3 regions of the Ochrobactrum teleogrylli genome follow, and region 1 is predicted to be linked to each of the others. Evidence: predicted binding sites of a transcription regulator. Region 1 holds the regulator's gene; each other region holds the start of a gene.
The links. The regulator LexA, encoded in region 1, represses DNA repair genes until DNA is damaged. The targets are predictions, from matches to a motif close to TGTTCNNNNTGTGTTCNG.

Region 1 (10,111 bases):
CGCACGAACATCCTGCACCGTCGGCGTCAGACCCGTTCCAATGGCCCAGACAGGCTCATAGGCGATGATGGTGTTTTCGGCATTCACGCCATCCGGCAGGGAGCCCGCAAGCTGCGAGCCGATGACGTCCAGCGTGCGTTCTGCCTGACGCTCATCAGCCGTTTCACCCACGCAAACGATGGCAACAAGACCAGAGGCCCAGGCGGCTTCGGTCTTTGCCTTCACCGTATCGTTGGTTTCGTGGTGATCAGTGCGGCGCTCTGAATGTCCAATGATGACGTGGCTTGCGCCTGCTTCTTTCAGCATTTCAGCCGAAATATCGCCGGTATGCGCGCCGGAAGTCTTGAAATGGCTGTCCTGCCCGCCAAGGCCGACCGTCGTTTCGCCAGAGAGCGTTTCGGCAGCGCGTGAAAGCAGCGTGGCCGGTACGCAGATCACTGCATCCAATTTTCTACCGAAATCGGAGCTCAGACCGGCTGCAATCGCGCGCAGTTCGGTGAGAGATTCTCCCGTACCATTCATCTTCCAGTTGCCAGCGACCAACGGACGGATACCCGGAGTCATTGTGTTCTCCTCGCCTTTCAAGAGCATAATCCGACCGGAGTGAAACGAGGATCGATAAGATTATGCGTCGAACTGAACATTCAGAGCGTCGATCCGATTCATTCGGATCGAAACACGCTCTAAACGGCAGGCGCCTCCTGCGAATAACGCATGACCGCGCCGAATTTTGCCACTGACTAAGCATATTCGTGTCGCAATGCAAATGTTCTTGGTTGCAGAGCCTCAATGAGACCTTGCATATGGGGCTTGCTTGGGGTTATCCCCTGAACGGATCAATTCAATGACTGGCTCAAATCAACCAAAGCCGAGCTTTATTTCATAATCGAAGGGTTTCCCATGCTCGACAGCCTGCGCTCTGCCTCTCGCTCCTGGATCTCCAAGCTTCTGCTTGGTGTGCTCGTCCTGAGCTTCGGCGTTTGGGGTATTGCGGATGTTTTCCGCGGTGGCATAACCGGCAATGCCGCGCTGACTGCGGGCGACTCCGAAGTCAGCGCGACTGACTACCGCTTCGCTTATGAACAGCAGGTGATGCGCCTGTCGCAGCAGTTCCGCCAGCGTCTGACGCGCGAACAGGCAAAATCGATCGGCGTTGAAAATCAGGTTCTGGCGCAGCTTGCAGCCGGTGTGGTTCTCGACGAAGGCGCGCGCAACATGCAGCTTGGTCTTTCGAAGGACGGCATTGCCCGCCTGACGGCGGAAGATCCGGCCTTCCAGGACGCCAGCGGTAACTTCAACCGCGCGCAGTTCGATGCGGTTTTGCGCCAGTCCGGCATTCGCGCGCAGGATTATCTTGATAATCGCGCCAAGGTTGCCCGTCGCCAGCAGATGGTCGAAGCGGCGACCGACGGCATCAAGATGCCCGACGCCATGCTGAAAGCTCTGGCGCTTTATCAGGGCGAAAGCCGCAGCGCGGACTACATCACCATTCCTGTGGAAAAAGCAGACGCGATCCCTGCCCCGTCGGATGAGGTCCTCAAGACCTATTTCGATGCGCAGAAGGATGAGTACAAGGCGCCTGAATACCGCAAGGTAACCTATGTCAAGCTGGAGCCAGCAGACATCGCAGACCCTTCTGCGGTGACGCAGGACGAAATCAACGAATATTACGAAAAGAACAAGTCGCGCTACGGCACTGTCGAACAGCGTACCATCGAACAGCTGAGCTTTACCGACGAAGCTGCGGCCAACGCCGCGCAGGAAAAGATTGCCGCTGGCGCCAGCTTCCTCGACATAGGCAAGGAACAGGGCAAGACCGAAGACGATCTCAAGCTCGGCACCTTCGAGAAAAGCGCTATTCCTGACCAGACCATCGCCGATGCAGCCTTTGCACTCGCTGAAAACGGCGTAAGCCCTGTCGTCAAGGGCGGTTTCGGCCCGGCCATTCTGCGCGTTACCAAGATCGACCCGGCGCATGTCAAGCCACTCTCGGAAGTCGAAGCCGAAATCCGCACGACGCTCGCCAACAACATTGCGGCGAGCAGCATCAGCGGCATTCATGATTCCTATGAGCAGCAGCGCTCCGATGGCGCATCGATGGCCGATGTCGCCAAGAGCCTGAGCCTCAAGACCGTCACCGTCGATGCGGTCGATGCCGAGGGCAACGACCCGTCCGGCAAGCCGGTTGAACTTCCGAACGGACAGGCGCTTCTGGCCGCTGCTTTCCAGGCCGAACAGGGCTTTGACAATGACGCGCTGACCATGGGCAATGTCGGCTATCTCTGGTATCAGATCGATGGCGTCACCCCTGCCCGCGACCGCACCCTTGATGAAGTCAAGGACAAGGTTGTGGCGGCATGGAAGGGTGAGGAAGCCGTCAAGCGTCTCAATCAGCGTCTGGAAGACCTGAAGAAGCGCCTCGATGGCGGCGCGACGCTCGATGCGATTGCTTCGGAACTTGGCCTTGAAAAGCAGACCAAGCGCGGCATCACCCGCTCCACGAACGATGCCGATATCGGCTCGGCTGCGGCAGCGCAGATTTTCCGTGGCCCGGACGGTTTCACCGGCACGGCGGCAGCGCCTTCCGACGACGCGCAGATTCTCTTCAAGGTGACGGAAGTGACCGAGCCTGCAAGTGCTGGCCCGGACACCATTCCTGAACAACAGCGCAACTATCTCGCAACCGCCCTTTCCGACGATGTGCTGGAACAGATGGTTGGCGAATTGCAGAAGCAGTATCCGGTGAAGATCAACCAGACTGTCATCAATAATGCTCTCGCATTCTAGGTTCTGCTGAGCAGCCGAACGCGAGAATTCACAGAAACAAACGGCAGAAAGACAATGGCTGATCTGAAACCATACATCGCGAAAGCGGCCTCCGGCGAACCACTGAGCCAAGAGGATTCCAAGGCCGCGTTCGATATCATGATGTCCGGTCAGGCAACGCCTTCGCAGATCGGCGGTTTTCTGATGGCTTTGCGCGTGCGTGGCGAAACCGTGCCGGAAATCGTCGGCGCGGTCGCTTCCATGCGGTCACGCATGCTGCCGGTCGTCGCCCCTTCAAACGCCATCGACATTGTCGGCACCGGCGGCGATCAGTCCGGTTCGTATAATGTGTCGTCCTGCTCGGCCTTTGTCGTGGCGGGCGCTGGCGTTCCCGTCGCCAAGCACGGCAACCGTGCCCTGTCGTCCCGCTCAGGCGCGGCAGACACGCTTGCAGCACTGGGCGTCAATATTGAAGCCGACGCGGAAACCATTGGCCGCAGCGCCCGGGAAGCCGGTCTCGGCTTCATGTTCGCGCCGATGCACCATTCCGCTATGCGCCATGTCGGCCCTTCTCGCGTCGAGCTTGGAACCCGCACGATCTTCAACATACTGGGTCCGCTCGCCAATCCGGCCAGCGTGAAGCGCCAGCTCCTGGGCGTTTTCGCGGCACAATGGGTTGAGCCTCTGGCGCATGTGCTGAATGAACTCGGCATGGAAGCCGTTTGGGTCGTCTATGGCGACGGTCTGGATGAGATGACCACCGCTGGCACGACCCAGGTCGCGGCGCTGGAAAACGGTACCGTCCGCACATTCGAGATTACGCCTGAAGACGTCGGTTTGCGCCGTTGCAAGCCGGAAGAACTGAAAGGCGGCGACGCTGCCGAGAATGCCAAGGCTCTGCTCGCCGTTCTGGAAGGCGCGAAGAACGCTTATCGCGACATTGTTCTGCTCAACTCGGCTGCCGCCCTCGTGATCGCGGGTACGGCCACGGATTTGAAGGATGGCATAGCACAGGCTGCCCATTCCATCGACAGCGGCGCGGCTTTGGCCGTTCTGCAAAAGGTAATCGCTGTCTCCAACGACAAGACAGTCTGACGAGAGGAAGCGCACCATGTCTACCGACATTCTCCGTAAGATCGAAGTCTACAAGCGCGAGGAAATCGCGGCTGCCAAGGCGCGTCATACGATTGAAGACCTGAAGGCCCGTGCACAGGATCAGGCCGCACCACGCGGCTTTCTCAAGGCGCTCGAAGCCAAGCGCGCAGCCGATAAATTCGCCCTGATCGCGGAAATCAAGAAGGCCAGCCCTTCCAAAGGTTTGATCCGTCCGGATTTCGATCCGCCAGCATTGGCAAAGGCCTATGAAGATGGCGGCGCTGCCTGCCTTTCGGTTCTGACCGATACGCCGTCCTTTCAGGGAGCGCCGGAATTCCTGATGGCAGCGCGCGCCGCGTGCAACCTGCCTGCCCTGCGCAAGGATTTCCTGTTCGACACCTATCAGGTCTATGAGGCGCGCAGCTGGGGTGCGGATTGCATCCTGATCATTCTCGCGAGCGTCGATGACGATCTGGCCAAGGCGCTGGAAGAAACCGCTTTCGAACTCGGCATGGATGCGCTCATCGAAGTGCACGACGAAGCCGAAATGGAACGCGCCCTCAAGCTTTCCTCGCGCCTTCTGGGCGTCAACAATCGCAACCTGCGTACATTCGAAGTAAGCCTGACCGTTTCGGAACGGCTGTCGAAAATGGCTCCTGCCGACCGCCTGCTGGTTGGCGAAAGCGGCATTTTCACCCATGACGATTGCCTGCGATTGGAAAAATCCGGCATCGGCACGTTCCTCATCGGCGAAAGCCTGATGCGCAAGGACGATGTTGCCGCCGCCACACGCGAACTCCTGACCGGCAAGGCCTGATGTCATGACCTCGGACACGGCCAGGCTCACGCATCTCGACCAGAAAGGCGCCGCCAATATGGTGGATGTCGGCTCCAAGGACGAGACCGAGCGTCAGGCCGTCGCCGAAGGCAGCGTGACCATGAAGCCGGAAACGCTGGCGCTCATATTGGCGGGCGACGCAGCCAAGGGCGATGTGATCGGAACCGCGCGGCTTGCGGGCATCATGGCCGCGAAAAAGACCGCCGACCTCATTCCGCTTTGCCACCCGCTGATGCTGACCAAGGTCGCGGTGGATATTGTACCGGACCATGCGCTGCCGGGCTTGCGCGTTCGCGCACTTGCAAAGCTCAAGGGCCGCACCGGCGTGGAAATGGAAGCTCTGACCGCTGTATCCGTGACGTGCCTGACGATCTATGACATGGCCAAGGCTGTCGATCGCCATATGGAAATCGGCAATATCCGCGTTGTGGAAAAGTCTGGTGGCAAGTCCGGCGACTGGAAGGCGTGAAACGTTCCGACAAGTTTGAGTTCGAGAGGAAATACGATGTCCCTTCTCCCGGTCGAAGATGCTCTGGCGCGTATACTCTCCTCCGCAGAACCGCATGGCCTCGAAACCGTTGCGTTGAACGAAGCGGGCGGGCGCGTTGTTGCCCGCGCCGTTGAGGCGCATTTCCTGCAACCGCCTTTCGACTGCTCAGCCATGGACGGCTATGCTTTGATTGCGCCAGCAGATACCACCTATCCGCTTCAACTGAAGGTTATCGGCGAATCCGCTGCTGGCAAGCGCTTCGACGGTTCACTCCTCCCCGGACAGGCTGTGCGTATTTTCACTGGCGCACCGATGCCGGAAGCTGCCGATACGATTGTCATCCAGGAACATACCGAGCGATCTGGCGATCAGCTAACCATACTCGAAGGCATAGCCACGGGGCGTCATATCCGCCGGGCTGGTCTCGATTTTGCGCCGGGCAAGACTGTTCTGTCCGTTGGCCGCGAACTGGACGCACCCGCTTTGTCACTGGCTGCGGCCAGCGGCAATCCAACGCTTGATGTGTTTCGCAAACCTCGCATTTCTATTTTGGCCACCGGCGACGAACTTGTGCCGCCGGGAGCCGACCCCGGCCCGGACCAGATTGTCGCGTCAAACAGCGTCGGCATTGCCGAAATCGTGCGCCGCGCCGGTGGCAAGCCTGAAGATATGGGAATCATTCCGGACGATCCGGCTCAGATCGAAGCGGCTATCGCCTCCGCTCTCGACAGCGGCATCGACGTACTGGTGACCATCGGCGGCGCCTCGGTCGGTGACCGCGATTACGTCCATGGCGCATTACGCAATTGCGGTGTCGAACTGGACTTCTGGAAAATCGCCATGCGCCCCGGAAAGCCGCTGATGTATGGACGCAAGACCGTCAATGGCAAAACCGTTCACATAATCGGCCTGCCAGGCAATCCGGTTTCAAGTCTTGTTTGCAGTCTGGTTTTTCTCCGTCCGCTTATCGCGAAACTTGCAGGCACCGATTTGACGGCGGATATCCGCCCGGCGAAACTCGGTCAGGCGATGCCCGCCAATGACCATCGCCGCGATTTTGTGCGCGCAACGGTCGAATCACAAAGCGATGGAACACTGCTGGTGACACCGTTTCCAGTACAGGACTCGTCCATGCTGACGGCCCTTGTCGGTTGCAATGCACTGCTCATTCGTGATGAAAATGCCCCGGCAGCCGCTGCGGGCACACCGTGCCGTGTTCTGATGTTGCGCTGATAGGTGTGAAAAGCCGCGCTTTCACAACCTCGAATGAACACGAAGTAACAAACGTAATTGTTTGAAAACAAACCGTTTCATCAAACACCGAGCCCCACCTCACACCCTTCCGTGAACAGAACCGCAACAAGGCGCGCACCCGTTAATCATTTTAAAACCATTGCAGAACAAGACTGGAACATATAGTGTTCGTTCTGGTTTTGTTTTTCTCGATTCTTATCTGGCCGGAGGGTGTCGCGCATGTTGACCCGTAAGCAGCACGAGCTTCTGCTGTTCATTCATGACCGTCTGAAAGAAACGGGCATTCCGCCATCTTTTGACGAAATGAAGGAGGCGCTCGATCTTGCTTCCAAGTCGGGCATACATCGGCTGATCACCGCTCTGGAAGAACGCGGTTTTATTCGCAGACTGCCGAACCGAGCGCGTGCCCTTGAGGTGCTGCGGCTACCGGATTCGATTGCACCGGGGCTGAACGCGCAGAAGAAATTCGCACCGAGCGTCATTGAAGGCAGTCTGGGCAAGGCGCCGCCTGCGCCCGCGCAACCATTGCGCCCTGCCCCGGTTGCGATCAATGACGATGTGTCGGCAACCGTGTCGGTGCCTGTCATGGGACGCATCGCTGCCGGTGTGCCGATCTCCGCCATTCAGAACCAGACGCATTCGCTCAGCCTTCCGCCGGAAATGATCGGCGCGGGCGAACATTATGCGCTGGAGGTCAAAGGTGACTCGATGATCGATGCCGGAATTTTCGACGGTGACACGGTGATCATCAAGCGCGGTGACATGGCCAATCCGGGCGAGATTGTCGTGGCTCTGGTCGATGATGAAGAAGCGACCTTGAAGCGCTTCCGCCGCAAGGGTGCGTCGATTGCGCTTGAAGCGGCAAACCCCGCTTACGAAACGCGCATCTTCGGTCCCGACCGCGTGCGCGTACAGGGCAAGCTGGTCGGTCTGATCCGCCGGTATTGATCAGAGGTTGTCCGTTTTGGGCGATTTGGGTCGCAATGGTAGTTTACCGGACTGCCGGAATAACTGATCTCATAGCCGCCATGCGGTCATTCACATTTGCCCGGCTCCTGATTGTCATCAGCCGGACAATTTGACACCACCACCTGCGCAGTCCTTTTCTTTTTATATTCCCAATCTGGCAGTCCCCGCGCTGCGCGGGAATAGAGCCGAAATAGATGCCACGGACGCCGTGGCTCATCGATGGCGAAGGCCAGCGTGTCGTCGTAACGCGGATCAGCAAATCTGGGCTGTTGCGGTGGAGCGCCGCTTTCGTCGGGCGAGGTGCTTGAAAGCTTCACGGTGGGAACATTGGCGGCGTCTTTCTTGTCACCCAATTTGATTTCAACCGTCCCGCGCAAGGCCAGATCACGCCGGTTGAGAACGAGCTTATTCGTGCGCGTGCATCCTGGCATTTCGCCAGCTACAGCCAGAATAATCACATCGCCAATGTCACAGGCGATATCCTGAACTGTCGGATCAGCCGTATATACAAGCACGCGCCCGTCGCGCAGCGTGATCGTGCACAATCCATCCTCGCAGATAAAGCCGTCCGTCGGGATTCCTCTGAGCCGGTCCTTTGCGTGTTGCGGTATCAGAAATTGCGATGCGAGATAGGCAGTTTGCCAATTATCGACCGTGAACTTGGATGGTCTGTCGCGGTTCACGGCAAAACGCCCATCGGACAGTCGAACCCCAACCAGCTTAGCATCTTCCGAGATCACGACATCTGGAAACGGCTCGCGTACAAAGGCGATAAATCCCAATAAAACAAATGGTAAAGCGAGAATCTTGAATCTGGTTGTGAACAGGACCGCAATCACAAGCGCTATGGTCCAGAAAGCAAGCGCTGTGAGCGGCATCGCGCCCGGATTGCCTTCCGGGGACCAGGACGCCACGAAACTTGCAATCTCGCGCACGATCCACACACCGGAACCAGCAAGGGACAATGGTATCCAGTCGAGACCGAGCGGCATCAACACCAAACCGAAAACAGCAAAGGGCATGACCAGAACGGCAATCACCGGATCAGCCAGCACATTGCCAATCAGCCCCAACGGTGCGGTATTGTTGAAGTGGTAGGCAGCGAAAATACCGCTTGCAAGCCCAGCCAATAACGACGTTCCTGCAGCGGCAAAGACAAAATTCAACGCCTTGGCTGCCAATCCGCCGACTGGCGCTGCAACGCGCCTTTCCATATCCTGCAGCTTCTTGGCCTTGCGCGCGCTCCACCAGGCATAACCGGCGATCAGGGCAGCTGTCGCCGAATAGGACATTTGAAAACTAGGCCCCAATATTTCATGCGGTGAAATCGCGATGGTCACCATTCCGGCGATTGCCAGATTGCGCATGCTGATCGCAGCCCGGTCGAACAATAACGCGCTGAGCATCACGGCGATCATCACATAGCTGCGCTGTGCGGCCACATCCGCTCCAGACATGGCGAGATAGAACGTACAGCTCAGCAGGGACAGGAATGCCGCGTATTTTTTGACCGGATGGCGCACACTGAACGCGGGAAAGAGCGCAAAACCAGACCGGAGGACAAACATGACGACCCCCGCCGCCAGTGCCATGTGCAGCCCCGATATGGAAAGAATATGCGCGAGACCCGCCTTGCGCAGATTTTCGTTGGTTTCCTCACTGATGCCGCCGCGCGTTCCAGCGATCAATGCGGCTGTGACATTGCCGTCCTCGCCGCCAATCACCTCCTCCACCCGCTCCGAAACGCGCACGCGCAGCAAGGCGACCCACTCACTGATCGCAGCGATCAGGCTTGTTTGCGGCGGGACATGCGCCGTCTTTGGGTTCCCCAGAAAGAAGCCGTTTGCACCAATACCGTTGAAATAGGCGTGAAAAGAAAAATCATAATTGCCGGGGCGGACCGGGCCTGACGGCACCCGCAGCCGCGCAAAACCGGTCAAGCCGCCGCCAATCGTTGTTTCAGCAGGTATATCGCGCGCATTGATACGGATACGTTCCGGTGCAAAGCGCAGTTTCGGGCGTTCTGTTGCCAGCAAATCAAGGGTAATACGCCAGCTGCCATTATCCTGCGCTTCCAGCGCAACGACACGGCCTGTTATGCGTGTTGAAACATCGGAACCGAGCATCGGCGTCGCCCTGCGTTCGGTTTCCCATTTTCCGCTGACAAGACCCAGCTGGAAAGCCAGCGCCAGCGTCAGTATCTGCGCAACAAGGAAATGCTTCCGCGCGAGGAGCCGGATGACAGCCAGTCCGGTGAGAAGCGCCAGCACCGGCGTCCAATCCGGTTCAAATGACACGGTGAAATAGGCAATCGCGCCAAGGCCGCTGAAAATCGGAATCAGCAGAAAGAAAATCCCGCGCGCCGCTTCCAGACTGACAGCTTCCGCAAAGGCGGCGGGAGCCCTGCGCGCAAGGCTTTTGACGGCGCTGCGGCCATCATCCGGCGTCGGGATTTGCGACGGATCGCGGTCGCGGCGTTCGGCAGGCGCAATTGCAGGGTCAGGCCACGGCTCGGGAAGATATGAGCGCGTCAAGCCGTCAGGCAGGCTTTTGACAAGCGCCCGCTCATTTGCTTCCGCCATATCACCTATGCGCGTCATGCCCCCGCCTGACTGCAAAAAAAGGTCTTTTTGTCGAAATACCCCAAAAGAACAATGTCGCAAGGAGCCGAAACAAACGCGAAGCCCTTGCGCACAATG
Region 2 (10,111 bases), 2.1 Mb from region 1:
TTTTCCGGCTTGGAACCGGCGGAAATTGCCGCCCATCTCGGCGACGGCCTGCTCTCCGTTGCTGAAGAAAAAGCGCTTTGGGGACGCTATGGTCTTTGAAACATCACGGTTTCTCGTGATAAGATGTCAGAAATGACAGGGTGCGATAAGCGCGCGCCCAACACGACACATAAGGAATTTGGTCATGCCACAGCTCATTTTTCTGCTGCTGATCATCATCGCCGCCTGGTATGGCTACCGCTCGTTCAAGCGTGAAGCCACACGCGTGTCGCAGCGCGTTCGTCAGGCCGAGAAGGAAGCGCAGAACCGTGCCAACGGCACGCTGGTGCAGGACCCGAAAACCGGCGAATATTACGTCAAGAAAGACTGATCCGCTTAAACCCCGATGACCGACACCCTGTTGCGCGCCCGGCCTGCTGACAGCCGGTCTGTTACCCGTCTTGCCCCTGCGAAAATCAACCTCGCGCTGCACGTCACCGGACGGCGCGACGATGGCTATCATCTGCTCGACATGCTGGTGGTCTTTGCGCACTATGGCGATACGATAACGGTTGCCGATGCTCCGGAAGACCGGTTTACGGTCAGCGGGCCTTTCGCCTCGGCGGTTCCCCTCGATGGCGGCAATCTGGTGCTCAAGGCGCGCGATGCATTGCGCGCGCATTCCGGGCGCGATCTGCCGCCCGTTGCCATTCATCTTGAAAAAAACCTGCCCATAGCATCGGGTATTGGCGGCGGCTCCAGCGATGCGGCGGCCACATTGCTTGCCCTCAACACGCTCTGGAACCTCCAATTCGATTTCGACCGGCTCGCCGCGCTCGGTCTGGCGCTTGGCGCTGATCTGCCCATGTGCCTGCATGGTGCGGCGCATGGCACGCCGCTGACGGCGCGCGGCATTGGCGAAGACCTTGCACCTGTTACGGGCCTTCCGGCCCTGCCCCTGCTGCTCGTCAATGACGGCACGGCGCTTGCCACGCCCGATGTGTTTCGCGCCCTCGACAAGCGGAACAATCCCGCCTTGCTGCCGCCCGACCAGAATGAACTCGGCGCGCTCTGCCATTACCTTGGCACGACGCGCAATGATCTCCTGTCGCCAGCCCTGGCGCTTGCTCCGCAAATCGGCGACAAGCTTGCGCTGCTACGGGCGGGCGATGCGCTATACGCCCAGATGTCCGGTTCCGGCGCGACCTGTTTTGCAATCTTCGCCGACGAAGACGCCCTGCAAAAGGCCGCAGCCCGCATGAGAGCCGAAAAGCCGGACTGGTTTGTCATCGCGACCGGCACAGCTGCATCGTAACCCTCACACAGCTGTAACCCGCCTCCTCCGATATTGATTCTGCCTGCTTTGCGCTTGCGTGCAGCCCGCAGAAATCCATTCTCCTTCGATAGTCAGTAACACCCTATTCAAAAGCCAGCTATTGTTCACTCTTATTGGACAATAAACACGGACACTCTGTTCGCGATTTATGAACAAAAAGCGTCATATAACAGTCACGTGATTGCTGGTATATCAATCAAACTGTTGATTTTACGTATATATTTTTCCTATTTTCGATTGTTTCCAAATATTAACGAGCACGAATGTGTGATTAACAAAACATTTTCGTGACTGGAACTTTTGCCCATTGTCACCCATTTCAGCTGCATCGGAACGACGAAAAGAAACGCCGCTCCAGTTTCCAAGGAGATAGGAAATGAAAAAGATTGTTCTTGCTGCTGCTGCCCTCGCCCTGAGCGCCGGCGCTGCCTTCGCTGAAAACCCATATGTTGGCGAACCTGCAGACCTCTATGCAAATGACCGCACCCCGGTTGTTTCGCAGACCGTTGACCACACCGCAACCGCGACCATCCAGTCTGGTTCGGCCTATCAGGACGGCTCTGCTCATCGCTTTGGCGATGCTTCGCCTTCGAGCTACCAGAACTAATCAGGCCAACGCCTGACTGCATAACGGGCGTCGCGCTAAAAACGCCGCTGACGCCCGCCCTGCCGGAATCCTCCCAAGCAATCCCGGCGATTGATTTCCCCTCCCTGATGGATGGCATTTCGGCCACCCGGGACGCCCCGGACAGAACCCAGTGATTGGGTGTCGTTCGTGCGGCAAACGAAAAGGAATATGAAAATGAAAACGTTTGCTCTTGCTGCTGCCGCCCTTGCCCTTAGCGCCGGTGCTGCCTTCGCAGAAAACCCACATGTTGGCGAACCTGCAGACCTTTATGCAAACGACCGCACCCCGGTTGCTTCGCAGACCGTTGACCACACCGCAACTGCGACGATCCAGTCGGGTTCGGCCTATCAGGACGGTTCCGCGCATCGTTTTGGCGACGCTTCGCCTTCGAGCTACCAGAACTAATCAGGCCAAAGCCTGCTGCATAACGGGCGTCGCGTTCGAACGCTGACGCCCAAGGCCGGGCCTCAAACGATCCGGCTTCAACAGTTATCTCCCCGAAGGATGGTGCCTGAGCCACCCGGGTGCCCTTACTTGCTTCCCGATTGGTTCGGGTGCCATCCGAAGGGCGATCTTCAAAGGAATATGAAAATGAAAAAGCTTGCTCTTGCTGCCGTTGCCGTTGCCCTTAGCGCCGGTGCTGCTTTCGCAGAAAACCCGCATGTCGGCGAACCGGCCGACCTCTATGCAAACGACCGCACCCCGGTTGCTTCTCAGACCGTTGACCACACCGCAACCGCGACGATCCAGTCGGGTTCGACCTATCAGGACGGTTCTGCACATCGTTTTGGCGACGCTTCGCCTTCGAGCTACCAGAACTAATCAAGATAGAAGCGAAAGCTGCTATCTTACAAAAAGGCGAAGCTCCTGCTTCGCCTTTTGCTGTTTAGAGCCTGAATCAAAAAGCGGCACGTGTGTGCGAAAATGGTGATTTTCGAGTACCGGAGCGGGGCGTACTCAAAGTACGTGAGCACCGGAACGCAGAAGATTGCCATTTGCAGCCACACAGGACGACTTTTGGAACAGGCTCTTAGGGACCGCTTCAATCCTGCGTGGGCGGATGAATGCCATGCTTGAGCCGCACTGGCTTCATCTGACGCGGAAGCCCAGCAAAAGCCATCCCGTCCAAAATCAGAGGCTTGATCATATCCAGCCGAACCAGAAGCCCGGCATCGAGCGTCGGCCCCTTGCCGAACACTGCCGCCTTCAACCCGCCAAGCCCGCGCTCCCCGGCCAGCGTGAACCGCGCCGGATCACTTGTGCCTTCCATATGGCGACGCGCAACTTCTTCCCATCCATCCTGCGGAATAGCGCCCGGCGCGAGAACCAGAACCCAGGGCGTGCGGATCTCGCTTAACGCCGCCGCCTTATCCGCGCCATCGCTGAACGAACATCCGGCGCCAATCGCCACCAGTGCGGTTTCATCCGACGAGCCTTTGTCGATCACCAGAACGCGACGAACAAGCCCCTCCACCACCGCTGGCACAAGCGCCGACAATGTGTGGGTCAGAGGCTTTTCGGAATTCTGCGTTTCTATAATCACGGACAGCATGCGCGCTTCTTATATCAACAGCGCGTGAACGGAAAGCGGAACGAACTATGTTCTTGATTTGTTCTTACTCTTCGGATAGGAATAGATTCATCAGACAGAGTCGGACAATTACCAGAAGCGTTGCCGCATGCAAGCCGTCAGAGGCTTTGCCGGACATGCTTTGAAGCTCCGCAGGGAGATGAAGATGGCAGCTATCCAGCACGCAGATATCATCAAGCAGGCAGACATGGCCGCATTCGGCACTGGCCGTGCGGAGCATGCCAACGCGCTTGTCGGCGAAGCGGGGCTGAGGATCGATCACAGCCGTCGGCGTGGACGCGGTGCGGGCATTAATCCGACGGGACGCTTTGAGCCGACCACGCGCGAGGATTTCGACGACGGCTGGACGACGCTGGAAGAGCTGCCCGCTTTTAACACCGATGTGCAGGTGGAAAAGCCGCGCACGATCATCACCCGCAACGATTCTCCCGATATCAGCTTCGACCGTTCGATCAATCCTTATCGCGGTTGCGAGCATGGCTGCATCTATTGTTTCGCCCGCCCGAGCCATAGTTATATGGGGCTGTCGGCTGGTCTCGATTTCGAATCCCGCCTGTTCGCCAAGCCGGATGCGCCGCGCCTTCTGGAACGCGAACTGGCGAAGGCTGGCTATCAGCCCAAGACGATTGCCATCGGCACCAATACCGATCCATACCAGCCGATCGAGAAGAAATGGCGCATCATGCGCGAAATTCTCGAAGTTCTGGAGGCAGCCAACCACCCGGTGGGCATCGTAACGAAATCGGCGCTTGTGGTGCGCGATATCGACATTTTGAGTCGCATGGCTGAAAAGGGTCTCGCCAAGGTCGCGCTATCGGTAACGACACTCGATGCGCATCTGGCCCGCACGATGGAGCCGCGCGCCTCGACGCCGAGCCTGCGCCTTCAGGCAATCCGCAAGCTGACCGATGCGGGTATTCCGGCTTCGGTCATGATGGGACCTGTCATTCCGGGTATCAACGATCACGAGATCGAGCGCATTCTCGACGCGGCTTATGCGCAAGGAGCGCGCGAGGCTGGCTATGTGCTGCTGCGCCTGCCGCTGGAAGTAGCGCCCTTGTTCAAAGACTGGCTGCTGCGCAATTATCCTGACCGCTACCGGCATGTGATGTCGCTGGTGCGCTCGATGCGCGACGGCAAGGATTACGATGCAGAATGGGGCAAGCGGATGCGCGGCACCGGCCCTTATGCCTGGCAGATCGGCCGCAGATTCGAAATCGCCGCCCGCAAGCTCGGCTTTAACACCCAGCGCAAACACCTGCGCACCGATCTGTTCGAACCCGTCCAGAAAGGCGGCAAGCAATTATCCCTGTTTTGATGGCCACCCCCAATACGGGTTAACACACTATCTTTTTCCGCCTGTCCCGTCAGGCGGATCGGGTCCTGCTTCCCGCCACCATTCCTCTTGGCAGGACCTTGCGGAGAATCGGAGGCAATGCGAAAATCGCCGCCTCATGAAAAGCACGGCTTCTGATTCTCCTCTTCTATTCGACATCCCACTCGTGCCCGACTTCTCTGAAGAAGCGAGGCTGCTGGCGCGTGGGCTTCGCCATATTGTCGGCATCGATGAAGCGGGGCGCGGGCCTCTCGCCGGGCCGGTCGTAGCTGCTGCCGTGCTGCTGGACGCAAGCGACGTTCCCGACGGGCTAGACGATTCCAAACGTCTCAATGCAGCCAAGCGCGATGCGCTCTATGAGACTATTCTGGCGAAGGCCATAAGCGTCTCTGTTGCAAGTCTCAGCGCCCGCAGCATCGATGTCAGCGATATTCGGAAAGCTGCTTTGGAAGCCATGCGTCGCGCCGTACACGGGCTGATCTTACAGCCATGCCACGCATTGATTGATGGGCGCGATGTACCGCCCGGCCTGCCCTGCCCCGGTTCCGCCCTCGTGAAGGGCGATCAGCGCTCCGTGTCGATTGCTGCGGCTTCCATCGTCGCCAAAGTGACGCGGGATCGCATGATGGAGCGCGCAGGCAGCGTTCACACGATCTACGGCATGGAAGTGCATGCAGGCTATGCAACCGCCCGCCACCGCGCCGCCATTGAAAGCGACGGCCCCATCCCCGGCCTGCACCGTTACACTTTCGCACCGATCAAGGGACGCTTTGAGCCTCACACTTAAGCGCATCGTGTAGATGCGAAACGCCTGAACGGAAATCAGTCCGCAGGAATGAGCCCTTATCCGGCTCGGTCCGAAAAGATGCGAGCGCAAAACCGGAAGCTGCACCGATCGAATCCTGGTGGATTTATCAGGCGCCACTGGCGGCGATCAACCAGATCGCGCCGGTTATGTCATCCATCGCCCCCGGTAGCTCCATTCTTTTCGAATACTCGGCATGTCCCTGAATGGCTCATCCATTCCACTGGTATGCACCGCCGAATTGGCGCACCCTCTCCGAGGCCTTATTAAAACAAAAATGCCGCCCTTTCAGGCGGCATTTCAAAACTCAAAAGGTCGCGAGAACCTTAGTTCATGTTCGACTTGACCTGAACCAGTGCGTCCTTGAACAGACCGCCGGAAACCTTGGTGTCAACCTTGTCGGCGACAAGCTTGCCAGCGGCGGCAACGGCGAGATCGACAGCCGAAGCGCGGACGGCATTGATAGCGTCGACTTCAGCGGTTGCGATCTTCTGTTCAGCCAGCTTGTTACGGCGGGCCACATATTCTTCAGTCGCACGCTTGGCGTCTTCGAGAAGAGCCTTGGCTTCGCGTTCAGCAGCGGCGACGATATCGCCTGCTTCCTTTTCGGCTTCCTTGCGCTTGCGATGGTATTCGGCCAGAAGCTGCTGTGCTTCTTCGCGCAGCGTACGGGCTTCTTCCAGTTCCTTCTTGATGTGATCGGCACGCTCATCGAGCGAACGACCAACCATGGCCGGAACTTTCAGATAGGCGAGGATCGCCAGGAAGATGATGAGGCCAACAAGTGCCCAAAATGTAGCGTCCATTGTCCTCTCCTCAGGCGTTCACGGCCTTGACAGCGGCTGTTACCGAAGCCTTGTCGGCCTTGGTGCCCAGAAGCTGTTCGACGATTTCAGCCGTGGTTTCCTCGGCGATGGTGCCGACGTCGCTCATGGCCTTGGCCTTGATCGCAGCAATACGCTCTTCGGCGTCCTTGAGCTTGCCTTCCAGCGCAGCTTCGGCAGCAGCGCGTTCGGCGTCTGCTTCGCCCTTGCCTTTTTCGCGAGCAGCTTCTGCAATGGAAGCGGCCTTGGTGCGGGCCTGGGCCAGTTCCTGCTCATAAGCAACGATGGCGTTATCGGCATCCTGCTTGAGACGGGCAGCCTGCTCGAGATCCTGGGCGATACGGTCACGACGGGTTTCGATCACGCCGCCAATGCGCGGCAGAACCACGCGCGACATGAACAGATAGAAAAGACCGAAAGTGATCGCCAGCCACAGAAGCTGCGAGGCGTAGTGGGTGGAATCGAACGGAGGGAATACGCCGCTGCCGTGTCCGGCATCCTGCGCGACCCCGGTTTCGGTGTGCACAGCATCAGCTGCGCCGTGCTCACCAGCAGCTGGTGCCGGTTGCGATTCGGTGGCGGTTTGGGCAAACGCCGTGGACACGAACATCCAGATTTCCCCTTAAATCGAGCATGATCTGATCCGAAAACCGGTTCCCGTCTTCCGGGATCATGCCTACTCGAACGTCATATGCAAAGGCCAGCCGCGCTGCATTTCAAGATACAGATCGCGGCAGGCCAGACTCTTGAACCGTTTATTAGACGGCGAAGAGGAGCAGAAGCGCGATGAGCAGCGAGAAGATGCCCAGAGCTTCCGTAACGGCGAAACCGAACACCAGACGGCCGAACTGGCTGTCAGCAGCGGACGGGTTGCGCAGAGCGCCGGAGAGGTATTGGCCGAAGATGTTGCCGAGGCCGAGAGCCGTACCGGCCATACCGAAACAGGCGAGACCGGCGCCGATGTACTTTGCTGCTTCCGCTTCCATGTTAAGCTCCTTCTGGATTGAAATATAAGCGCGGATTTCAGTTCTGGCGGTCGCCCGCCGGTTTGAACTCAGTGTCCCGGATGTACTGCGTCGTTGATGTACATGCAGGTGAGAACGGTAAACACGTAGGCCTGGAGGAAGGCTACGAGGAATTCGAGTGCGGTGATCGCAACCGTCATGATGAGCGGCAGCACCGCGCCACCGACGCCGATGGGCCCAAGAGCGGCCAGCGAAACAACAAAGCCGGCAAAAACCTTGAGCGTGATGTGGCCTGCAAGCATGTTCGCAAAAAGACGAACCGAGAGGCTGATCGGACGCGACAGGAACGAGATGATTTCAATGGCGACAACCAGCGGCACGATGATGCCGGGAACACCGCTCGGCACGAACAGCTTGAGGAAGCCGAAACCGTGCTTGAAGAAACCGTAGACGATGACCGTACCGATGACCAGGCACGCGAGAGCGAACGTCACGATGATCTGGCTGGTGACAGTGTAGAAATACGGGAAGAGACCGATGAAATTCGCGACCAGCACGAACATGAACAGCGAGAAGACGAAGGGGAAGAACTTCATACCCTTCGAACCAGCCGAATCCCGCAGGCTTGTCGCCACAAATTCGTAGGCCATTTCCGAAACCGACTGCAGACGGGTCGGGATAAGACCGCGGCCCGACGATGTCAGATAAAGGAAGCCCGAAGCGACCACGACGGTTGCGACCATGAAAGCCGAAACATTCGTGAACGACAGGTCAACGCCGCCTACATCGATGGGAATCCACCGAGAAATCTGGAACTGATGGATCGGATCGTTCGCCACCTTAACCTCGTCTGTCTTCCCTGCCCGAAGGCGATTTGGCCTGCCCGAAGGCGATTTAGTCTGCCCTGAGGCGACTTGGTCTACCCGAAGGCGTTTCAGTCTCGGGGCCCGACATGCATCCGGCCCGCTTATCACTTACACTTGAACGAACTTTACCGTAAAGTCCGCCAAGTCTTATTTCCTGTCACTCTTTTCCGCGTTAGTCTTAATGCCGCCTTGATCGGCGACATAACCTACGGAACGAAGCACATTGAGGACACCCGCTGCGAAGCCCAGTAGGAGAAATACGATCAATCCCCAAGGCGACGTGCCGGCGACACGATCGATGAACCAGCCAAGCACCGCACCCACCACGATCCCAGCGATAAACTCGCTGGAAAGCTTCATGGCCTGCGCGACCGAACTTGCCGTCTCCGACCGCTCCTCCTCGGAAGCTGGCTTCTTGAACATGCCCTTCTTGACCAATTCGGCCTCAAGACGGTTCAAACGCTGATCCAGCTCCCCGGAAGCAGGTTGCCCTTGCCCATCCTTGACAGCACCGGATGGCTTTTCGGGCTCAATTCCCCGTGCCATTGGCAGCTCCTTTTTTCAAGAAAGGCAGGTTCAAAACCCCATTTCCAAGTTGCGCGCAACATATTGACACCCCGCCCGCTAGTCAAGGCGGTGAAGCCACTGCTCCAGAAGGTTTTTTATTCATAAAAAACAATTGGATAGCTAATGGTGCGACTCATTTTCCGCCCAAAGTCCAAGAATGTGGCGCGAATCCTTCACTTTTTCGTTGCCACTATCCCCAGCGTATCGCAGCCGGAGCGGCTCCAGCGCCAATGAAACGCGGGCCCTGCTTCAGCCATCCGGTTTCCGCCGCGATCAACGATCAAACTTGCCCTGGATTCGCGTGAGAGCGCACTGCGCCAAGTGCTTGCTGTCGAGCAGTGAAACACAGACAGGGAAAGCTGGGTCAAGAACGGGCGCAACGCAACAGGCGGAAGAGGTTGCCCTCTCCCGCCTGTTTGTTTTCATAATGACAGTTTCGCTAAACGGCACGTCGAAGCCGATCTGCCGTCGGCTCTAACGCTTCATGCCAAGCAGAACCGTTCCTTGCCCGGCAAAGCTTAAAACTTGCCAGAAAGGCCGATGATCGCGCCGAAGGCCGTATCCTTGTTGACCGTGCGGTTTACATAAGGCGTCACGCCGATGCTGACGGCATCGCTGAACGCATAGGAAACCGTGGTCGACAGGCTGCCGCGTGTATGCGCCGCATCGGAATCGAACTTGAACGAGCCGATATAGTCGGCGCTGGCGATTACGCTCGGGTCCTTGTGCGACAAATCCTGCTCGATCTCGGCATTGACGGACCAGTTGACCTTGTCGGTCAGCGCCATGCCGTAATTGAGACCGAGATAGGCCGTGGTGCGCTGTGACTTCACATCCGAATAGGTGAATGGGAAATGAGCGCCGGATTCGGTATAGCCGTCCATTTTCAGGTCGGTATAGTCCAAGCCGCCGTAATAACCGAACGATGCCTTGTTGCCGAGATCAAACGACTGCCCTGCTTCCAGCTGTACGCCCCAACCATTGACGGTGCTGTCACCGCTGCCCGGTTCGGTATAGCCCAGCACCTGACGCGTCCGCTCGACATCATAGCGATTGATCGCAGCCGAACCACGCATATACCAGGTTCCGCTCTGGGTCCGGTCTTTCCACTGCGCATAGATACCGCCGCCGAGATTATTGTTGGTGCGGTCGAAATTGTCCGGCATGTCCTGCCAGAACGTATGGGCAATGGTTGCGCCTGCCGAGAAATTATC
Region 3 (10,111 bases), 3.2 Mb from region 1:
TTCCTCGGCCTGCTGCATCTCGAAATCATTCAGGAACGCCTTGAGCGCGAGTTCAATCTCGACCTCATCACGACCGCACCTTCGGTTGTCTATCGGCTGAACATGATCGACGGGTCGCAGAAGGAGCTGCACAACCCCGCCGACATGCCGGATGTGGTGAAAATTTCGGCCATCCAAGAGCCGTGGATCAAGGCCACGATCATGACGCCGGATGATTATCTCGGCGCGATCATGAAGCTCTGTCAGGAACGTCGTGGCATTCAGGTGGACCTTACCTATGTTGGACCGCGCGCCATGATCACCTACGAACTGCCGCTCAATGAAGTGGTGTTCGATTTCTACGACCGCCTGAAGTCGATCTCGAAGGGGTATGCCTCGTTCGATTATAACCTCTCGGAATATCGCGAGGGCGATCTGGTCAAGATGTCGATCCTCGTCAACGAAGAGCCGGTCGATGCGCTGTCGATGCTGGTGCACCGTTCGGCTGCAGAAAAGCGTGGCCGCGCGCTTTGCGAGAAGCTGAAAGAGCTGATCCCGCAGCACATGTTCAAGATTCCGATTCAGGCAGCGATTGGCGGTCGCATCGTGGCGCGCGAGACCATCTCGGCGCTGCGCAAGGACGTGACGGCCAAGTGCTACGGCGGCGACGTGACGCGTAAGCGCAAACTTCTGGAAAAGCAGAAGGAAGGCAAGAAGCGCATGCGCCAGTTCGGCAAGGTCGAAATCCCGCAGGAGGCCTTCATTCAGGCGCTCAAGATGGGCGATGATTGATTGCCTGCCTTTGCGGGCAGGCAAGTGCGCGCTTTAATGCAAGAACGGTGGTGTTGGATGGTCGCCAGTATCGTAAGGCTTTCCATCACCGCCTTCGTTTAAGTCAGTAATAATTTTATCGACTTTCTTAATTAGCAGAATTCCAAGTCCTTGTATTTTTGGATCGGGTTCGCCTAGCCGAATGAGCCGCTTTGACCTTAGGCAAAGAACGGCAAGATCATCGGGCTTGTTCACTGTATATAGCGCCGGGAATACAGATAATACCGCTCTGACAAGATGATCATCGAGTGCTGGCCGGGCAGTATTCCAAATATGGACCGCAGCAACCTTGTCATCAGTAATCAAACTGAAGTTTGGTTTAAATGTCAGTTTAAACAGAGATTTAGGGCTGTTGTAGATAACGTTGTTGGCCATCACAAACTGCGCTGGGTATTCATTCTTCCATTTTATAAACGCTTGAAGACCGGTTCGAGCCGAATCTCTCTCTGATGCTTTTTTAATATCTTTGAGGCGTTCAATGACCGCCCTTGGATCAGCGTTATTCAGCGCCAACTCTGCACAAAGTCTCCGAACGCTTCCGTGAAAGTCGTAGCCTCCTCCGTCACTAGGATTCAGGCGCTTGCGAATTTCTGTCTTTTGAGGTTTTTCGTTTAAGTGTAGAATTTTAAGAAATGAAGAAATTCCGAAATTGGGCATGAGTGCTCCGTTCTAATATAGATATAATAATAATATAGGGGTGAATTTTACATATTAAAGAGGCTATATTTATATTAAATAGTTCTAATATGTGATATACTAACAGGAGTAAGATTCTAATTGAAGTTAAGCAAGGTGAGATAAGCAGTGTCCGCAAATCCCCGCATCTCCATCACCTACTGCACCCAATGCAATTGGCTGTTGCGCGCTGCTTGGATGGCGCAGGAGCTGTTGCAGACTTTCGGGCAGGATCTGGCGGAAGTCGCATTGCGTCCGGGCACTGGCGGGGTTTTTGAAATCCGGGTGCTGATGCCCGATGGCAACGAGGAACTCATCTGGGAACGCAAGCGCGATGGTGGCTTTCCGGAAGCCAAGGTTCTGAAACAGCGCGTGCGCGATCTCGTCTGGCCGGAACGCGATCTCGGTCATTCAGATCGGCCAGTTAATTCGTGAGGGGATTTTTACCCGATCCTTCGATGAACTCAGGATGAGGTGTCGCTTTGCTCCGCACCTCAGGATGAGGGCGGCGGCGGCACCTCTATTGTAAGCTTCCCTCGTCCTTCGAGACGGTGCTTCGCACCTCCTCAGGATGAGGGAAAACACGGTCAGTCCTCATCCACCACGCGCAGGCGCATTTGGGTAGGCGCGCTTTCCGCCGGTCTTGGCTGCGGGCGTGGCGTTTCCTCGGCTGGCTTTTCGCCAAATTCCAGCGCTTCGATTTTCGCGCCGCGCCGGGTAACCTTGTTGGACGACACCAGAATATCGTCAATATCCTTGTTGGCCTGCACAAAGTGGGTTTGCAGCTTGCGCACACGTTCGTCCAAACGGCCCACATCTTCAATCAGGCGGATCACTTCGCCCTGAATGACATGCGCCTGTTCGCGCATGCGGGCGTCTTTCAGGATTGCCTGAATAACCTGAATGGACAGCATCAGCAGCGATGGCGAGACGATCACGATCCGCGCCCGGTGCGCGCGCTGGATGAGCGCTTCGAAATGCTCGTGAATATCGGCGAAGATCGACTCTGACGGCACGAACAGAAACGCCGTGTCCTGCGTTTCGCCGGTAATCAGATATTTGTCGGAAACATCCTTGATATGGATTTCCATGTCACGGCGGAACTGCGCGACGGCAGCTTTGCGGGCGTCCGGATGTTCCGTCTCGCGTATGGCGTTCCATGCTTCGAGCGGGAATTTGGCGTCGATCACCAGTGACGGCGCTTTATTGGGCATGCGCACGAGGCAGTCGGGGCGGGTGCCGTTGGACAGCGTCGCCTGAAATTCATAAGCGCCTTGCGGCAGGCCGTCAGCGATGATCGCTTCCATGCGTGACTGGCCGAATGCGCCGCGCGTCTGCTTGTTGGCGAGGATCGCCTGCAACTGCACCACCTGTCCGGCGAGCGACTGGATATTGTTCTGCGCCGTGTCGATGACGGCAAGGCGCTCCTGCAACTTGGCGAGGTTCTCATGCGTCGAGCGCGTCTGCTCGGTCATGGTCTGGCCGATGCGATGCGTCATGCCGTCGAGCCGTTCGCGGATCGACTGGTTCAACTCCGCCTGCCGCGAGCCGAAAACCTCCGCCATGGTCTGCATGCGGCCCTGCATCTCTGCCTGTGCCTTCAGGATTTCCGCCATGCGATATTCGGCATCGCGGGCGCGGTCTTCGGCCTGCACTTCGGCAACGGCACGCAGGCGCGCAGAGCGCGACACGGTGATCAGGAAAATGACTAGGCAAAGCACGACCACCACGATGCCAGCCAGAAGAATATCTCCCAGCGTGAGCGATGTGGCACCAAGCTGCAAAAGCGGCTCATTCAGGAGGTTCTGGTTTTCCATGCAACAAGCTTAGCTGATTCGTACTGCCTTGAAGAGATCAAAACGAGAACATTTTGCAAAGCACAATTGACGATTCTGTCTCAAGCGATTACGTGAAGCGCATGTCAGTAAAACCGCTTGTCATCCTTCCCGATCCTGTGTTGCGCCTGGTTTCCAAGCCAGTGGAGCGCTTTGACGATCAGCTGCGCAAATTTGCCGGCGATATGTTCGACACCATGTATGACGCGCCGGGCATCGGCCTTGCCGCCATTCAGGTGGGCGAGCCGATCCGTATGCTCGTCATCGACCTTGCCAAGGAAGGCGAGGAAAAAGCGCCGCATGTCTTCGTCAATCCCGAGATTGTCGGTGTGACGGATGAAGTCAGCACCTATGAAGAAGGCTGCCTGTCCATTCCGGATTATTATGCGGAAGTGGAACGGCCAGCCGCCATTCAGGTCAAATATTTCGATGCCGATGGCAAGCCACATGCGATGGAAGCCGATGGGCTGATGGCCACCTGCCTGCAGCACGAGATCGATCATCTCAATGGCGTGCTTTTCATTGATCATATTTCAAAGCTGAAGCGCGATATGGTCATCAAAAAGTTCAAGAAGCTCGCCAGCCAGCGGGCGTCGAAGAAGGTTCTTTAATGCGTATCGTCTTCATGGGCACGCCGGATTTTTCCGTGCCGATCCTGACCGCTATTATCGGGCAGGGCTATGATGTGGTCGCGGTCTATTCGCAGCCACCGCGTCCGGCAGGGCGCAGAGGGCTGGAGCTGACCAAGTCGCCTGTCCATGAAAAGGCCGAGCAGTTCGGCATTCCCGTCTTCACGCCGAAGAGCCTCAAGGGCGCGGAAGAACAGGACGTCTTTGCGAGCCTTGAAGCCGATGTCGCCATCGTTGTGGCCTATGGGCTGTTGCTGCCGAAGGCCATTGTCGATGCGCCGCGGCTCGGCTGCTATAACGGCCATGCCTCGCTTCTGCCGCGCTGGCGCGGTGCAGCGCCTATCCAGCGGGCCATCATGTCGGGCGATAGCGAAACCGGCATGATGATCATGAAGATGGACGAGGGGCTCGATACGGGCCCGGTCGCCATGGCCGAAAAGGTGGCGATCACGCCGGATATGACGGCGGGCGAATTGCATGATCGCCTGAGCATGATCGGCGCCGATCTGATGGTGCGGGCGCTGGGAGCGCTCGAGCGCGAAAGTCTGGCCTTGCAGCCGCAGGCCGAAGAAGGCGTTACCTATGCCGCCAAGATCGACAAGGCCGAAGCGCGCATTGACTGGTCGAAGCCAGCGAAGGACGTGCATAACGCCATTCGCGGCCTTGCGCCTTTTCCGGGTGCTTGGTGCGAAATGGAAATCAACGGTGCGGTCGAACGGGTAAAGCTTCAGCGCTCGACGCTGGCCGAAGGTTCCGGTGCGCCGGGTACGGTGCTGGACGACCGGCTGACAATTGCCTGTGGCGAGGGCGCGGTGCGGCTCGTCACTTTGCAGCGCTCGGGCGGCAAGTCTTTGCCTGCGCAGGAATTCCTGCGCGGCGCAACGGTTACGAAGGTTTTGTAGGCCCGTGCCGCGCTACAGACTTCTGGTCGAATATGACGGCACGCCCTATGCGGGCTGGCAGCGTCAGGAAAACGGCCACACGGTTCAGGGCGCTATTGAGCAGGCGTTCAAGAAATTCTGCGGTGAAGATCTGGCGTTAAGTGCTGCGGGCCGCACCGATGCGGGCGTTCACGCGACGGCGCAGGTTGCGCATGTCGATCTGACGAAGGATTGGGGCGCGGGCAAGGTGCGCGATGCGGTCAATGCGCATCTGGTCATGGCCAATGAGCGCGTAAGCATCCTCAATGTCGAGAAGACGACCGAGAGTTTCGATGCGCGTTTTTCCGCGCAGGGACGACATTATCTCTATCGCTTCCACAATCGTCGTGCCCCGCTGGCCGTCGATTATCAGCGCGCCTGGTGGGTGCAAAAACGCCTCGACCACGAGGCGATGCATGAAGCAGCGCAGCTGCTTCTGGGTGAACATGATTTCACCACGTTTCGTGCTACGCAATGCCAGGCCAAAAGCCCGGTCAAGACGCTTGATCGGCTCGACATCACGCGCCATGGCGAGATCATCGAAATGCGCGTTTCGGCGCGCTCTTTCCTGCATAATCAGGTGCGATCCTTCGCGGGCAGCCTGATGGAAGTGGGCGTCGGTCGCTGGACGGCGGATGATTTGCAGGCGGCGCTTGAAGCAAGAGACCGCAAGGCCTGCGGACAGGTCGCGCCACCTTACGGTCTCTATCTGATCGGCGTCGATTACGCGTTTCCGTTTTAGAGCGGCTCCGTTAAAACGGAATCGTGAAACCGCTCTATCTATTTGTTTTTACGCATTATCCTGCGTATCGAAGCGGGATCAGAAATCAGTCCAGTGAACTGATTTCCCCGCGTAGGCGCTTCGCACTTTTGCTGGAAATGCTCTAATAAGCATGCGGGTCGAAGCCGATGCCGAAAATCTGCTGAAGCAGCACGGTAAGGAACAGCGACCCGAAGAAGACGCAGGCGAAGAATGGCGCGACAAACGCGTGCTGGCGTTGTAGCGCCACATGGGTCAGCCGATAGCTCAGCACAATCGAAGCGCCGAACATGATCAGCGCGAACAGCGTCGCCACATCGAAGCGCCCGGGAAAAAACAGCTGTAACAGCGTGATCGGCGCAAAGAGCCAAGCCAGCAACGCGCTGCCCCAGTTGGTGGCGATCACATAGGCTGCATAGCGTTTGACGATACCGATCCGCTTGGCCAGCATGCCGATGATGGCCAGTGGTACCATCCACGCCGCCACATCGACGAAGGCGGCCCGCAGCACGATGGCAAAGCGGATGCCCGCTTCCTCGCGTCCGGCGGTGAGGTCGGCGGCATAGGCCACCCAGCTGGCAAAAAGCGGCGGCAGAGCCACCGCTATTGCGAAAAACGAAGACCAGAACCCCTCGGCGGTTATATCGAGATAATCGAGACCGTCGCGGCGACCGAGCATCATTTTCCAGACGCCCCGAAAATATCTGAAAATATCGTCCAGGCTCGGCATGAAGAACCTTATTTACCCAAAGAAGTCAGCGATGAAGCGCTCATAAATCTGTGTCAGTCCTTCGAGGTCGGCAAGGGCCACACGTTCATCGACCATATGCATGGTCTGGCCGACAAGGCCGAACTCCACCACCGGGCAATAATCCTTGATGAAGCGCGCATCGGACGTGCCGCCGGACGTCGACAGTTCCGGTCGCTTGCCAGTCACGGCCTCGACGGAAGCGGTCAGCGTGCCGATCAGCTTTTCATCGCGGGTCAGGAACACATGGCTTGGGCTTTCGCGCCATGTCAGTTCATAGCTGATCGGCGTGTCGCGGCCCGGACGCAGGCGATTGTCGCGCGCTGCCTTTGCGAGGCGCGCGCTGATCTCGGCCTGCAGGCTTTCCGCGGTCCATGTGTCGTTGAAACGGATATTGAACGAAGCCGTTGCCTTGTTCGGAATGACATTGGTGGCCTTGTTGCCAACATCAATGGTGGTGACTTCCAGATTGCTGGCCTGAAAATCCGCCGTGCCCTCATCGAAGGCGGGGTAAAGCAGGCTGTCCACCAGCGTGGTGATGCCGCGCACCGGATTTTCCGCCAGATGCGGATAGGCCGCATGGCCCTGCACGCCCTGAACGGTGATCGTGCCGGAAAGCGAACCGCGACGACCGATCTTGATCATATCGCCAAGCGTGTTGGGATTGGTCGGTTCGCCGACGATGGATGCGTCCCAGCTTTCGCCGCGTTGCTTTGCCCAGTCGAGCAGTTTCACCGTTCCATTGACTGCCGGGCCTTCTTCGTCACCGGTGATCAGGAAGGAGACGCTACCCTTGAGGCTGCCGTGCTTTTCGATATGGCGTGCCACAGCGGCAACGAAACAGGCAACGCCGCCTTTCATGTCTACAGCGCCGCGCCCATACATGATGCCGTTTTCGATGGCGGCTGAGAAGGGCGGGTGCTTCCAGTCGTTTTCATCGCCGGGCGGCACCACATCCGTATGACCGGCAAACATCAGATGCGGCCCATTACCGGATTTGCGCGCATAGAGATTTTCGATGTCGGGCGTGCCCTCTTCGCTGAAGACGGGGCGTTCGACGGAAAAGCCCAATGGCTTCAGCATCGCTTCGAGCGCCGTCAGCGCGCCGCCTTCGGCAGGCGTTACGGATGGGCAGCGGATCAGGGCGGCAAGATTTTCGGCGGGATTGACTGAAAGGCTCATGATGTCGGCTTCTTACTCAAGAATCGTCTGTTGTGTGAGACTAGATCGGGATGCGTCCGGATGGAACCACAAACCTTGGCTCTGACCATGGCAGAAAATTCACTCTTCACGCGCTTTTCCAACCTGGTTGCAATTTGGGAACGAAATTTCCTTGACCGGATGGCCCCTGTCATCGTTAGTTAAAAAAGAGTTGATAACGAGACCCGGGAAACGGGCCGGTCAGCGGGAACTTTTTTCAAAATGGGAAACTGTGTATGCGTTTAATCACCACAACTGTAGCAGGCATGATGGCGCTCTTCGGAGCAACGATGGTTCCAGCCAAGGCTGCACAGTGGAGTGAAGCGGGCGGACTGACAAGCATCCCTTACGGACACAAAGACTATTGCGGGCGCAATCCACGCGATTGCCGCAGCCATAGTGTATTGCCCCCGATGCAGCTGACACCGCAGCGCCTGAAGCTTTTGCAAAGCGTAAGCAGCTCCGTCAATCACCGTATCAAGCCGGTTTCCGATCAGGATAATTACGGCAAGCGCGACTACTGGACCATGCCGGTCAACGGCAAGGGCGATTGCGAGGATTATGTTCTGATGAAGCGCGCGCAGCTGATGGCGCGCGGCATCAGTGCCTCGCAGCTTCTGATTACCATGGTGCAGGGTAGCGAGGCGCATATCGTGCTGACCGCCCGCACCGATCATGGCGATTATATTCTCGACAATATGCGTGACGAGGTTCTGCCGCTCGAGAAGACGTCCTATCGTTATATCAAGATGCAGTCGCCTTCCAATTCCGGCCAGTGGGTTTCCATCGCCGGACGTTCGGTTGCCGTTGCCAATAATTGAACGTTGCCGGAGAGCTCGCTGAGCCTCTCGCAATGAGAGCCGTCGCTGAAGCCGCATCTTTGATGCGGCTTTTTGTTTGCGGGGTTTGCGGTGGATCAAGCCGTCTTTTACCGGCCCCGTTAAAGATTGGGAGCATTCGTACGAACCGGTCTGATGCGGAAGGACAATGCCTTGCTTCATTAAAAATCGCTCATTGTTCACGTTTATTATACAATAAGCTCAAACACACTGTTCGAGATTGGTGAACAAATTAAGGGCTGTAACACGGCCGTGATGGAGAAATCGTAATCCATCATTTTGTTTTTAATTATTTTTTTTGTATTAATTGCAACGATTGTGGCGGGCGATGTGCACAAATCTGTGAAGTTTTTAAAATTTTCGTGACTGGAACTTTTCCCCATTGTTACCCATTTGGGATGTATCGGAACGACGAATTCATACGCCGCTCCATTTTGTTAGGAGATAGAAAATGAAGAAGCTTGTTCTTACCGCTGCTGCCCTTGCCCTGAGTGCCGGTGCTGCTTTCGCTGAAAACCCACGCGTAGGCGAACCTGAAAATCTCTATGCAAATGACCGTACCCCGGTCGCATCGCAGTCCGTTGATTATACCGCGCCCGCAGCGATCAGCGCTCCGGTTTATCGCGATGGTTCTGCCAACCGTTTTGGCGATGCGAACCAGGGCTAATGGCTCTCCGGAGCTATAGCCCGCCCGGTTCTGATGGAGCGGGATCTTTCAAAACACCCGCTTTGCATGTCGTCCCAAAGGTGTCGCCGGTGCAGGTTTTGAAGATCTGCCGGACACCGGAAGGGAAAGCCTCGAAGGCTTAGTCCAACTTGAAAGTCCCTGTTGCCTGAAACAAGGCTTCGAACGGCCAGATGCCGATGATGGGACAACATGATGCGAAGGAATAGGAAAATGAAAAAGCTCGCTCTTGCCGCCCTTGCTGTCGCTCTAAGCGCTGGTGCAGCCTATGCCGAAAATCCTTATGTCGGCATGCCGGAGTCCCAGGTTATACAGGAGAAGGCCTTCAAGACCCCGAATACGGGTCCGCTCTTCGGCACGAAGGGTGATGTCGATTACACCGCAACGGCGACCATTCGCCAGTCGACTCCGGTTTATCATGATGGTTCGGCCAACCGCTTCGGTGATGCTTCGCCTTCCAGCTATGAAAATTAATGCCCCGGTAGCTTAGCAATCTCCCCGGAGGATGGCTGCGAGGCCTCCCCGGACCACGGCCCGGACCAGAGGCTTTGCGCCATCCGAAGGGGCGACCCATCTTGAAGCGCAAATGCTGAAATAAAAAAAGGCGAAGCACCAGCTTCGCCTTCTTGCTTTGTATTAGTCGCGCATCAGTCGCGCAGCAATTCATTGATCGAGGTCTTCGAGCGGGTCTTTTCATCGACGCGCTTGACGATCACGGCGCAATAGAGGCTCGGGCCCCAGTTTTCACCGGGTACGTTCTTGCCGGGCATGGTGCCGGCGACGACGACCGAATAAGGCGGGACTTCGCCATAGAAGACTTCGCCTGTGGCGCGATCGACGATCTTGGTCGATTTGCCGATGAAGACGCCCATGCCGAGCACCGAGCCTTCACGCACGATGCAGCCTTCCACGACTTCCGAACGTGCGCCGATGAAGCAATTGTCTTCGATGATGGTCGGTCCGGCCTGCATCGGTTCCAGGACACCGCCAATGCCGACGCCGCCGGAGAG

Region 2: a site for LexA is predicted at 3,544-3,561, ahead of WIX40_RS11700 (glycosyl transferase). Genes of this name have one in related genera too.
Region 3: a site for LexA is predicted at 3,336-3,353, ahead of WIX40_RS16720 (DNA recombination protein RmuC). Genes of this name have one in related genera too.

Annotation. Positions count from the first base shown of each region.
Region 1 covers NZ_JBBHKQ010000001.1:405,352-415,462, reverse strand. The annotation lists gene tpiA (triose-phosphate isomerase) at 1-564, opposite strand, end outside; gene WIX40_RS02075 (peptidyl-prolyl cis-trans isomerase) at 901-2,787, shown strand; gene trpD (anthranilate phosphoribosyltransferase) at 2,842-3,861, shown strand; gene trpC (indole-3-glycerol phosphate synthase TrpC) at 3,878-4,678, shown strand; gene moaC (cyclic pyranopterin monophosphate synthase MoaC) at 4,683-5,168, shown strand; gene WIX40_RS02055 (molybdopterin molybdotransferase MoeA) at 5,205-6,422, shown strand; gene lexA (transcriptional repressor LexA) at 6,663-7,391, shown strand; gene WIX40_RS02045 (ComEC/Rec2 family competence protein) at 7,478-10,012, opposite strand.
Region 2 covers NZ_JBBHKQ010000001.1:2,479,652-2,489,762, forward strand. The annotation lists gene WIX40_RS11670 (S49 family peptidase) at 1-99, shown strand, start outside; gene WIX40_RS11675 (hypothetical protein) at 185-370, shown strand; gene WIX40_RS11680 (4-(cytidine 5'-diphospho)-2-C-methyl-D-erythritol kinase) at 386-1,294, shown strand; gene WIX40_RS11685 (hypothetical protein) at 1,692-1,922, shown strand; gene WIX40_RS11690 (hypothetical protein) at 2,118-2,348, shown strand; gene WIX40_RS11695 (hypothetical protein) at 2,535-2,765, shown strand; gene WIX40_RS11700 (glycosyl transferase) at 2,986-3,495, opposite strand; gene WIX40_RS11705 (PA0069 family radical SAM protein) at 3,680-4,852, shown strand; gene rnhB (ribonuclease HII) at 4,989-5,657, shown strand; gene WIX40_RS11715 (F0F1 ATP synthase subunit B) at 6,002-6,481, opposite strand; gene WIX40_RS11720 (F0F1 ATP synthase subunit B) at 6,492-7,109, opposite strand; gene WIX40_RS11725 (F0F1 ATP synthase subunit C) at 7,258-7,485, opposite strand; gene WIX40_RS11730 (F0F1 ATP synthase subunit A) at 7,554-8,303, opposite strand; gene WIX40_RS11735 (AtpZ/AtpI family protein) at 8,478-8,876, opposite strand; gene WIX40_RS11740 (autotransporter outer membrane beta-barrel domain-containing protein) at 9,416-10,111, opposite strand, start outside.
Region 3 covers NZ_JBBHKQ010000001.1:3,569,285-3,579,395, forward strand. The annotation lists gene lepA (translation elongation factor 4) at 1-771, shown strand, start outside; gene WIX40_RS16710 (hypothetical protein) at 805-1,467, opposite strand; gene WIX40_RS16715 (Rdx family protein) at 1,615-1,920, shown strand; gene WIX40_RS16720 (DNA recombination protein RmuC) at 2,073-3,302, opposite strand; gene def (peptide deformylase) at 3,404-3,931, shown strand; gene fmt (methionyl-tRNA formyltransferase) at 3,931-4,851, shown strand; gene truA (tRNA pseudouridine(38-40) synthase TruA) at 4,856-5,611, shown strand; gene WIX40_RS16740 (hypothetical protein) at 5,754-6,359, opposite strand; gene dapE (succinyl-diaminopimelate desuccinylase) at 6,372-7,559, opposite strand; gene WIX40_RS16750 (transglutaminase-like cysteine peptidase) at 7,847-8,398, shown strand; gene WIX40_RS16755 (hypothetical protein) at 8,868-9,083, shown strand; gene WIX40_RS16760 (hypothetical protein) at 9,315-9,575, shown strand; gene dapD (2,3,4,5-tetrahydropyridine-2,6-dicarboxylate N-succinyltransferase) at 9,749-10,111, opposite strand, start outside.